2 regions of the Fretibacterium sp. OH1220_COT-178 genome follow, and region 1 is predicted to be linked to the other one. Evidence: riboswitches for the same ligand, from Rfam matches in the RefSeq annotation. Region 1 holds a riboswitch; the other holds the start of a gene.
The links. Region 1 has a riboswitch for cobalamin ahead of EII26_RS04720 (ABC transporter substrate-binding protein). Riboswitches for the same ligand answer to the same signal wherever they lie in the genome.
Positions count from the first base shown of each region.

Region 2: linked by a shared signal. The riboswitch ahead of EII26_RS11545 (methylmalonyl-CoA mutase family protein) and the one ahead of EII26_RS04720 (ABC transporter substrate-binding protein) in region 1 are both predicted to bind cobalamin.

Region 1 covers NZ_RQYL01000007.1:70,784-74,555, forward strand. The annotation lists gene EII26_RS04710 (ABC transporter ATP-binding protein) at 1-81, opposite strand, end outside; gene EII26_RS04715 (FecCD family ABC transporter permease) at 75-1,163, opposite strand; gene EII26_RS04720 (ABC transporter substrate-binding protein) at 1,147-2,184, opposite strand; cobalamin riboswitch at 2,358-2,536, opposite strand; gene EII26_RS04725 (ROK family protein) at 2,575-3,537, opposite strand.
Region 2 covers NZ_RQYL01000032.1:19,249-23,020, reverse strand. The annotation lists gene EII26_RS11545 (methylmalonyl-CoA mutase family protein) at 1-1,417, opposite strand, end outside; cobalamin riboswitch at 1,534-1,742, opposite strand; gene EII26_RS11540 (dihydrodipicolinate synthase family protein) at 1,916-2,812, shown strand; gene EII26_RS11535 (Type 1 glutamine amidotransferase-like domain-containing protein) at 3,025-3,624, opposite strand; gene EII26_RS11530 (NAD(P)H-dependent oxidoreductase) at 3,735-3,772, opposite strand, start outside.

The sequences.
Region 1 (3,772 bases):
GCGCCGAAGTTCGAAGCCGACCTCGGAGAACACCCTGCCCGCGGCCGGATAGACGAAGCCCAGCCCCTCCGCCCTCAGCATCGCCGCGCCCTCCTGCGCCCGCTCAGGATCAAATGGATGAAGAGCGGCACGCCCAGAAAGGAGACCACGATCCCGACCGGAACGCTCACCGGCGCGAGCACCGTCTTTCCGACGGCGTCCGCGGCCAGCAGCAGCAGCGCCCCGCACACGGCCGAGAAGGGGATCAGAAAGCGGTGGTCGCCCCCGAACAGCAGCCTGGCGATGTGCGGCGCCAGGAGCCCGACGAAGCCGATGACCCCCGTGAAGCTGATCACCGCGGCGGTCATCAGGACCGACGCGACCCCCACGAACATGCGAACCGCCTCGGGATCGATCCCCAGGCTCCGGACCAGCTCGTCGTCCCCCGAGGCGATCGCGTCGAGCTTCAGCGCCACGCGATGGACGGCGCAGCAGCAGACTGCGACGAACGGAAAGGCGGCCCCGACCTCGCCCCAGGTCGTCCCGTTGAACGTCCCGAACGTCCAGTGGACCACCGCCGCCAGGCGGTGCTCCTGGGCGAAGAACTCCACCGTGGACGTCAGCGCGCTGAAGAAGTAGTTGAGCGCGATCCCCGTCAGTACGATCGTCTCGGGCGCCATGCCCACCTTCTTCGAGATGCCGTAGACCAGGGCGACGCACAAAAGGGACGCGGCGAACGCGCACAGGACGATGCCGACCTTGCCGCCCACGAGGGTCCCCGAGCCGAAGACGATGCACATCGAGGCCCCGAACGCGGCCGCCGCCGATATACCGATGGTGAAGGGGCTCACGAGCGCGTTGCCCGTGACCGCCTGCATCCCCACGCCCGAGACCGCAAGGGCGGCGCCGGCGAGGACCGCCATGGCGATCCTCGGCAGGCGCATCAGGACGACGATCTTGTACGCCGCGGACTCCGCGCCGCCGGAGTCGAGACGCCCCCCGACCCAAGCGGAGAGCGCCCGCAGCACCTGGGCAAAGCTCGTGTCGGCAACGCCCAGGGTCGTGAAATAGAGCCCCATCATCAGCACGGCGCCTACGCCCGCCGCCAGCATCCCGGCCTTGCGGCGGCTGCGGCGCTCGTAGGCGGCCCGGATGTCCGGCGTCTCGCTAGTCCTCGAACCCATAAGCGGGATAGGCGTGCCCTTCGATGTAGTCCAGCTTCTGGTACTTCACGAGCCAGTCGCGGAACACCTGCTCGGGATGCAGGTCCGGCAGCAGGTCGGGATAGAGGAACTTCGCCACGTACATCGTCCCCACCAGCTTGGAGGCCCCGCCGTGGACGTAGTGCGACAGCAGCAGGATGCGGCCGTTCTTCACCGCGTCGATCTCGTCCCAGCCGGGCCGGCCCGTCAGCTCCTTCCTGATGGCCTCGTGCTCCTCCCGGGTGGGCGGGTAGTAGGACGAGTACACGTTCGGCGCGGAGACCTTGACGATGGCCTCGGGGTTCTTCGCGACCACCGCCTCGGGGTCCACCTCGACGTTCTTCGACGTCTTGAAGACGTTGTCCGCGCCGGAGAACTCGATCATATTGAAAAAGTAGTTGCCCGGGATCGTCGTGTTCCCGATCCTCCGATACTCGAAATAGAGCGTCTTCTTCTTCACGCCCTCGAGCCTCGTCCGGATGTAGTCGAGCTTGCTCGTGAAGTAGTCCGCGAGCTCCCGCGCCTCCGCGTCCCGTCCGAAGATGCGGCCAAGCAGCGCGCAGTTCCGGGCGAACTGGTCGGTGTAGTACGCGTCGACCACCAGGACCTTGATCCCGAAGTTCCCGAGCTGGCGCTCGGCCTCCTCGTAGGCGCCGTTGCCCGTCAGGATCAGCACCTCGGGCGCGAGCTCGACGATCTTCTCGTAGTTCAGCTCCCTCTGGCTCTTTCCGATCACCTGATTCTCCGAGAAGCGGTTCCTCCAGGACTCCTTGTCCTGATAGATGTTGTAGTCCACGCCGACCACGCGGTCGAGCGCGCCGATCGCGTTGATGATCTCCGTGTTGTACGCGTTGGCCACGACCGCCCGGGTCACGGGGTCCGGTATCTCCACCTCGCGCCCGATGCTGTCCTTCACCGTCTGGGTCGCCGCCTGGGCGACGCAGGTCCACACCAGGACCGCCAGCCAGGAGACGACCAGCCTCACTCCGATCTTTCCCTTCATGTTCCCTACCTCCATCATCGTCCGTTCTCGGGACGCCGGCTATTCCCGAACTCATCCGGATTCGTCGCCATCCCGGCATAAAAAAAACTTCCCATCCCTCGAGGATGAGAAGTCCATGAACAGTGTGCCGGCGCCCACCGGCGCACGGAACGCGGGAATCCCCCCACCCAAGGACCGCAAATCGTCGCCGAACGAGTATCCTGACTCCGCGGATCGTCCCTCCGGACGCCTTCTCGCTCCGGTGGGAGCAATGGCCCGTCCTTCGGTCCCCGCTTACAGTAGGGGTAAGCCTGCGTCGGATTTGCACCGACTTCCTGCGCTCGGCTCGCCTATTCGATTGTGCCCTGGATTGTATAGCAGGGCCATGGGCGTGTCAAATACCCGCCCGCCTCAGTCCCCCGCATTCTGCATCGCGGCCATGGCCGCTCCGATCAGGCCCGCCTTGTAGCCCAGAGTGCAGCTCACCAAACGGGTCGAACGCTCGCCGCAGCCACCGTAGACCTCGGCAAAGACCTTACGGCGCAGGGGCCCCAGCAGGCGTTCGCCCTGCTTGCCCACACCCCCGCCCAGGCTGACGACCTCGGGCTGGAGCCCGTTGACGATGTTCGCCACGCCGCAGGCCAGGCAATCCACGTACTCGTCCACCACGCGCGCGGCCGCCGCATCTCCCCGCTCCGCGGCGACGAAGGACGTATGGCCTCCGACCCGCCCCTCCTCCCCGGCCAGGGCGTTCATGAGGCTCTTCGGATGCGCGGCCATGGCCTCGCGCGTCAGGGCGATCAGCCCCGTCGCCGAGGCGTAGGCCTCGAGACAGCCGAGGCGCCCGCAGGTGCAGGGCCGGCCGCCCCGGACGATCACCATGTGCCCGAATTCGCTTGCGGCGGAGTTCCAGCCCGTCCAGATGCGTCCGTCGACGACGAACCCCGACCCCACGCCCGTGCCCAGGGTCAGAATCATGGCGCTCGACGCCCCCTTGGCGCTGCCCGCGCAGACCTCGCCCAAGGCCGCCGCGTTGGCGTCGTTCTCCACGCGGACGGGCAGGGAGAGCGCTTCGGAGAGCAGCTTTCCCAAAGGAAAGTTACGCCAGCCCAGATTGTTGTTGTAAGCCACCACTCCCGATTCGGGAACCACCGTGCCGGGACACCCGACCCCCGCCGCCCGGATCTCCGCGCGCGCAACGCCGGACGCGGCAACGGCCCGGCCGACAGCCTCCACGATGTCCCCGAAGACCACCTCCTGAGGCCGGTCGGCCCCCGTCGGCAGGTCCGCCTCCCCGACGATGGCCCCCGACCCATCGACCACACCCGCCTTGATGTTGGTCCCGCCAATGTCCACCCCAAGGTAAAAAGCCACGGCCGCACCCTCCCCTGCCCGCCGTCCTCACGACGGCGACATTCTAAGAAAACGCCGGGATTCAATCCAAAAAGCTTGTCCGTGTGGCGAATAAACTTGCCGGTCCCTCCGCTATCGCAATGGCGGAGGCACGGGCCGAAGCCCCCATGTCGATATCCAGGAAAGCGCCGGAAGTTTTTCATGTGGATTTTTCACATCATTTTACAGGTTTTTCGTTTCAATCGGCGTTTTCCTG
Region 2 (3,772 bases), on a different contig from region 1:
CAAGCCGCTTGAAACGCTGCTGCAGCATGGCCTGGACGTCGTGCTGGATGGCGCCCTCGCAAACGCCCTTCAGGAAGCCGCCCTCCGCCTCCACCTTCTGCAGCGCCTCCCAGACCTTCCGGGCCAGCTCGTCCGTCAGCCTCTCCACGTACCAGGAACCGCCCGCGGGGTCCGTCGGCTGGAGCAGGTTGAACTCCTTGCGGAGCATCACCTGAGCGTTGCGCGCGACGCGGCGGGAGAACTCCGACCCCGGCCGCAGCGCCTCGTCGAAACAGCCGACGGTCAGGCCGTCGACGCCGCCCACAACGCCGGAGAAGGCCTCCGTCGTGTTGCGCAGCATGTTCACGTAGGGATCGTACACGGTCTTGGTGAAGAGGGAGGTGCGGCCGAAGATCTCCGCCCGCTGTGCCTCCCCGTCGCCGCCGAAGCTCGAGGCGATCCGGGCCCAGACGCAGCGCGCGGCCCGGATCTTGGCGACCTCCATGAAGAAATTGGAGCCCAAGGAGAACTCGAATCGAAGCCGGCGGGAGAACTCCGCGACGTCGATGCCCCGCTCCTGAAGCGCCCGCAGGGTCTCGATGGCCGCGGTCATGGCGTAGGCGACCTCCTGAACCGCGCTGGCCCCCCCGTTGTGGAGGACGGAGCCCCGAATCAGGATCGTTCGCAGCGGGGTTTTCCGCTCACGGGCCCAGACGATCGTCTGCGTCATCTCGTCGAAAAGCGCGGCGAGGGAGGCCGGAAGGGCGCCCCGCTCCAGGAGCGCGGCGAGGGGATCCGCCCCCACGCACCCCGTGAGCTCGCCAAAGGGAATCTTCCTTTTCGCGGCAAGGGCGTCGAGCAGGGCGAGGAAAGGCAGTGCGGACACCCCCGCATGGATATAGAGGGGATGGCGGCCCGGCAGATCTTCGAGCAGTGCCTCCAGGTCCTCGAGGGAGGATACGGAGACCCCGGCGGCGACGGCCCCCTCCGCATCGGCATCAAGCCCCTCCAAGGTACGGCGGTCCAGGACGAGGGCGACGGTCGAGGCTCCGCGGTCGAGCTCGTGTACGATGGCCTTGTGGGCCTCCTCGGGCAGAGTCTCGTCGCAGAACTGAGCGACCTCCCAGGGACGCCGAAGGTTGCCGGACGCAGAGGCTCCGCGCAGGGGATAGGCCCCCGGAAAAGCCCGGGGTGCCTCGAGGTCCCGGGTATCCGCGTTCGTGTAGAGAGGGTTGAGCGTAATCCCCTCGTAGGTGGAGGTGAACATGCTCTTCTCGAAGGGCGCCCCCTTCAGGGCCGCAACGGCCGCCTCCTTCCAAGCCTCGTAGCTCGACGGGGCGAACTCGCCAAAATCGACCTCGGGCAGGGGCATCGGGGCTGACGCAGACTCGGCACAATGGTGCCCGTCCTCCGATTGCCTTACCTTTTCGTTGCTCATACAGACATTCCTCCCGTTCGTGATGCTGGAGCGCTAACACACATTTCCGGGAAGGCCTTACTCCCTCCCGGAAACGCGCTCGCGGCGCAACCGAAGCCCCTCGTGCCCGAGCACGAAAAGAACCCGCTCCCCCGGCCGGTCTCCTGGCTCTCGTTCCTCCTAATGCCGCATCTTCCCATCGCCGGGCGACAGTGACGTCCTGCGGGGTCGTCCCGAGTTACAGTGGCGGGGCCGCTCCGGTCTTGCACCGGATTCCCTGGCTGCCGGGGTCCTCTCTGGTTTCTTCCATTATATCAAAGAGGCGCCGCAGGGCGCCGCAAACGTGCTTCGTCATCGAGAGAGGGACGGCAGCACGCTATAATGGACGAAAGTCCGTGAAGAATCACTCTCCGGGCTTCCGCAGTGGAGACCGCATCCTTGACGGGCGGCATGGCACCCCCCAATACGTCGTTCCTCTGCCCTTATCGCCCGAGCTCTGACAACGAAGGAGGATTCGTGATGAAGCCGCAATTTCTGGTTCCGACCGTAACCGCGTTCGACCCGAAGGGCAGGGTGGACGAGGAGGCCAACCTGAGGATCTACGACCGCCTGATCGCGGGCGGGGTCGACGGCATCGTGCTGCTGGGCAGCATCGGGGAGTTCTACGCCATCCCCATGGACGAACAGAAGCGGATGGTCGGCAGCGCGGCCCGGCACATTGGGACCCGCTGCAAGCTGATCGTCGGGACGAGCGCCATGCGCGTGGAGGACTGCATCGAACTGAGCAATTACGCCCACTCTCAGGGCGTGGAGGCCGTGATGACCATCACGCCCTACTACTTCGACCTGAGCGACGCAAGCGTGGAGCTCTTCTACGACAGGCTCGCCGCCTCCACCCCGGCTCGGGTCTACCTCTACAACTTTCCGGCCCGGACGGGGTACGACCTCAAGCCCTCCGTGGCTCTGACCCTGGCCCGAAAACACAGCAATATCGTGGGCTACAAGGACTCCATCGCCTTCATGGGGCACACGCGCGAGCTGGCGAACACGCTGCTGCCGGAGTTTCCCGAATTCGAGATCTACAGCGGGTTCGACGAAAACCTGGCGCACAACATCCTGTCCGGCGGCGCCGGGTGCATCGGCGGCCTCGGCAACGTCGACCCCGCGCTGTGCGCCGCGTGGCTGCGGGCAATCCTTGGAGGGGACTGCGGGGAGATCGCCCGGTGCCAGAGGCGCATCAATCGCCTGATGCGGATCTACGACGTCTGCACGCCCTTCATCCCTGCGATCAAGCAGGCCATGGTCCTGAACGGGTTCGAAATGACGGCGCACTCGGCCTTCCCGCTGCTTCCGCCGGACGAGCGTCAGGTGGAGGCCATAAGGGCAATTTTGACCGAGGGGCAAGAGCCCATGTAAGCCGATAGACAGCTGAAGCAAGCTTCGCTCGGTTGCATCTTTTCTATGCAGTGGATATGCAGTATCCCCCGGTGCGTTCAAAAAATACTTTTTCGCCTCGCCTGTTGCCGCTTGACAAGGACTTTTTAATCAAAATGACAAAATGGAGAAGCGATTGGATTTTTATCCAATCGCTTCTCTAAAAAACAAACCTATTTGACAGGCGAGAATTTTTATACATTCAGCTTTCTTTTCTCTCCGTTTTCAACTAAAATCGCCTGCGAATTATTGAGTGCACATATATTCAAATTGGGATACTCATCAAGAATCTGTTGAGAGCATTTTTCGAATGGAGGACACAGGTAATGAGGAACTACATAGAAATCAATCAAATTTAACCCTGAATAGTCCTTTTGCGAAAAATCTTCAGGCACTTCGTCCATTGGCTTTATGTACGAAAGCTCCTTCGCACAAACTATTGCTCCTCCCGACTCTCCCACGTATAGTTTCCCATCATCTAGGTGCTTCTTTATTAATTCATCGACTCCTGTTTTTTTCAATTGGTCAATCAGGAAAAATGTATTGCCACCAGTAAAATAAATAACATCTGCACTTTCAAAGGCTTTATGAATTGCATCTATTGGTGCCGTTGAAATCTCAACCTCTGCGATATTCGCATTCATCTTTTGCCATTGCTTTCGTGCCGAATCCACATACCCCTTATAACTCTCATTTATTGAAGCGGTTGGTACAAAAACAACATTCTTTCCAGCCACCTCCCCTTTTAAGAAAGATCCTACTTCTGCAAAGTGAGAACACAAAAATAATCTCATAGATTCCTCCCAGATATCAAAGAAATATTCTCTTTAATATATATTGCCATGTCATTGATCTTCCATTCTATCAATCGCCAAGCCCTTACAACGACAATCCTGTGCCATACCTATTCCGGCTTTTTCCCCAAATCCTTGACTTTTCCGC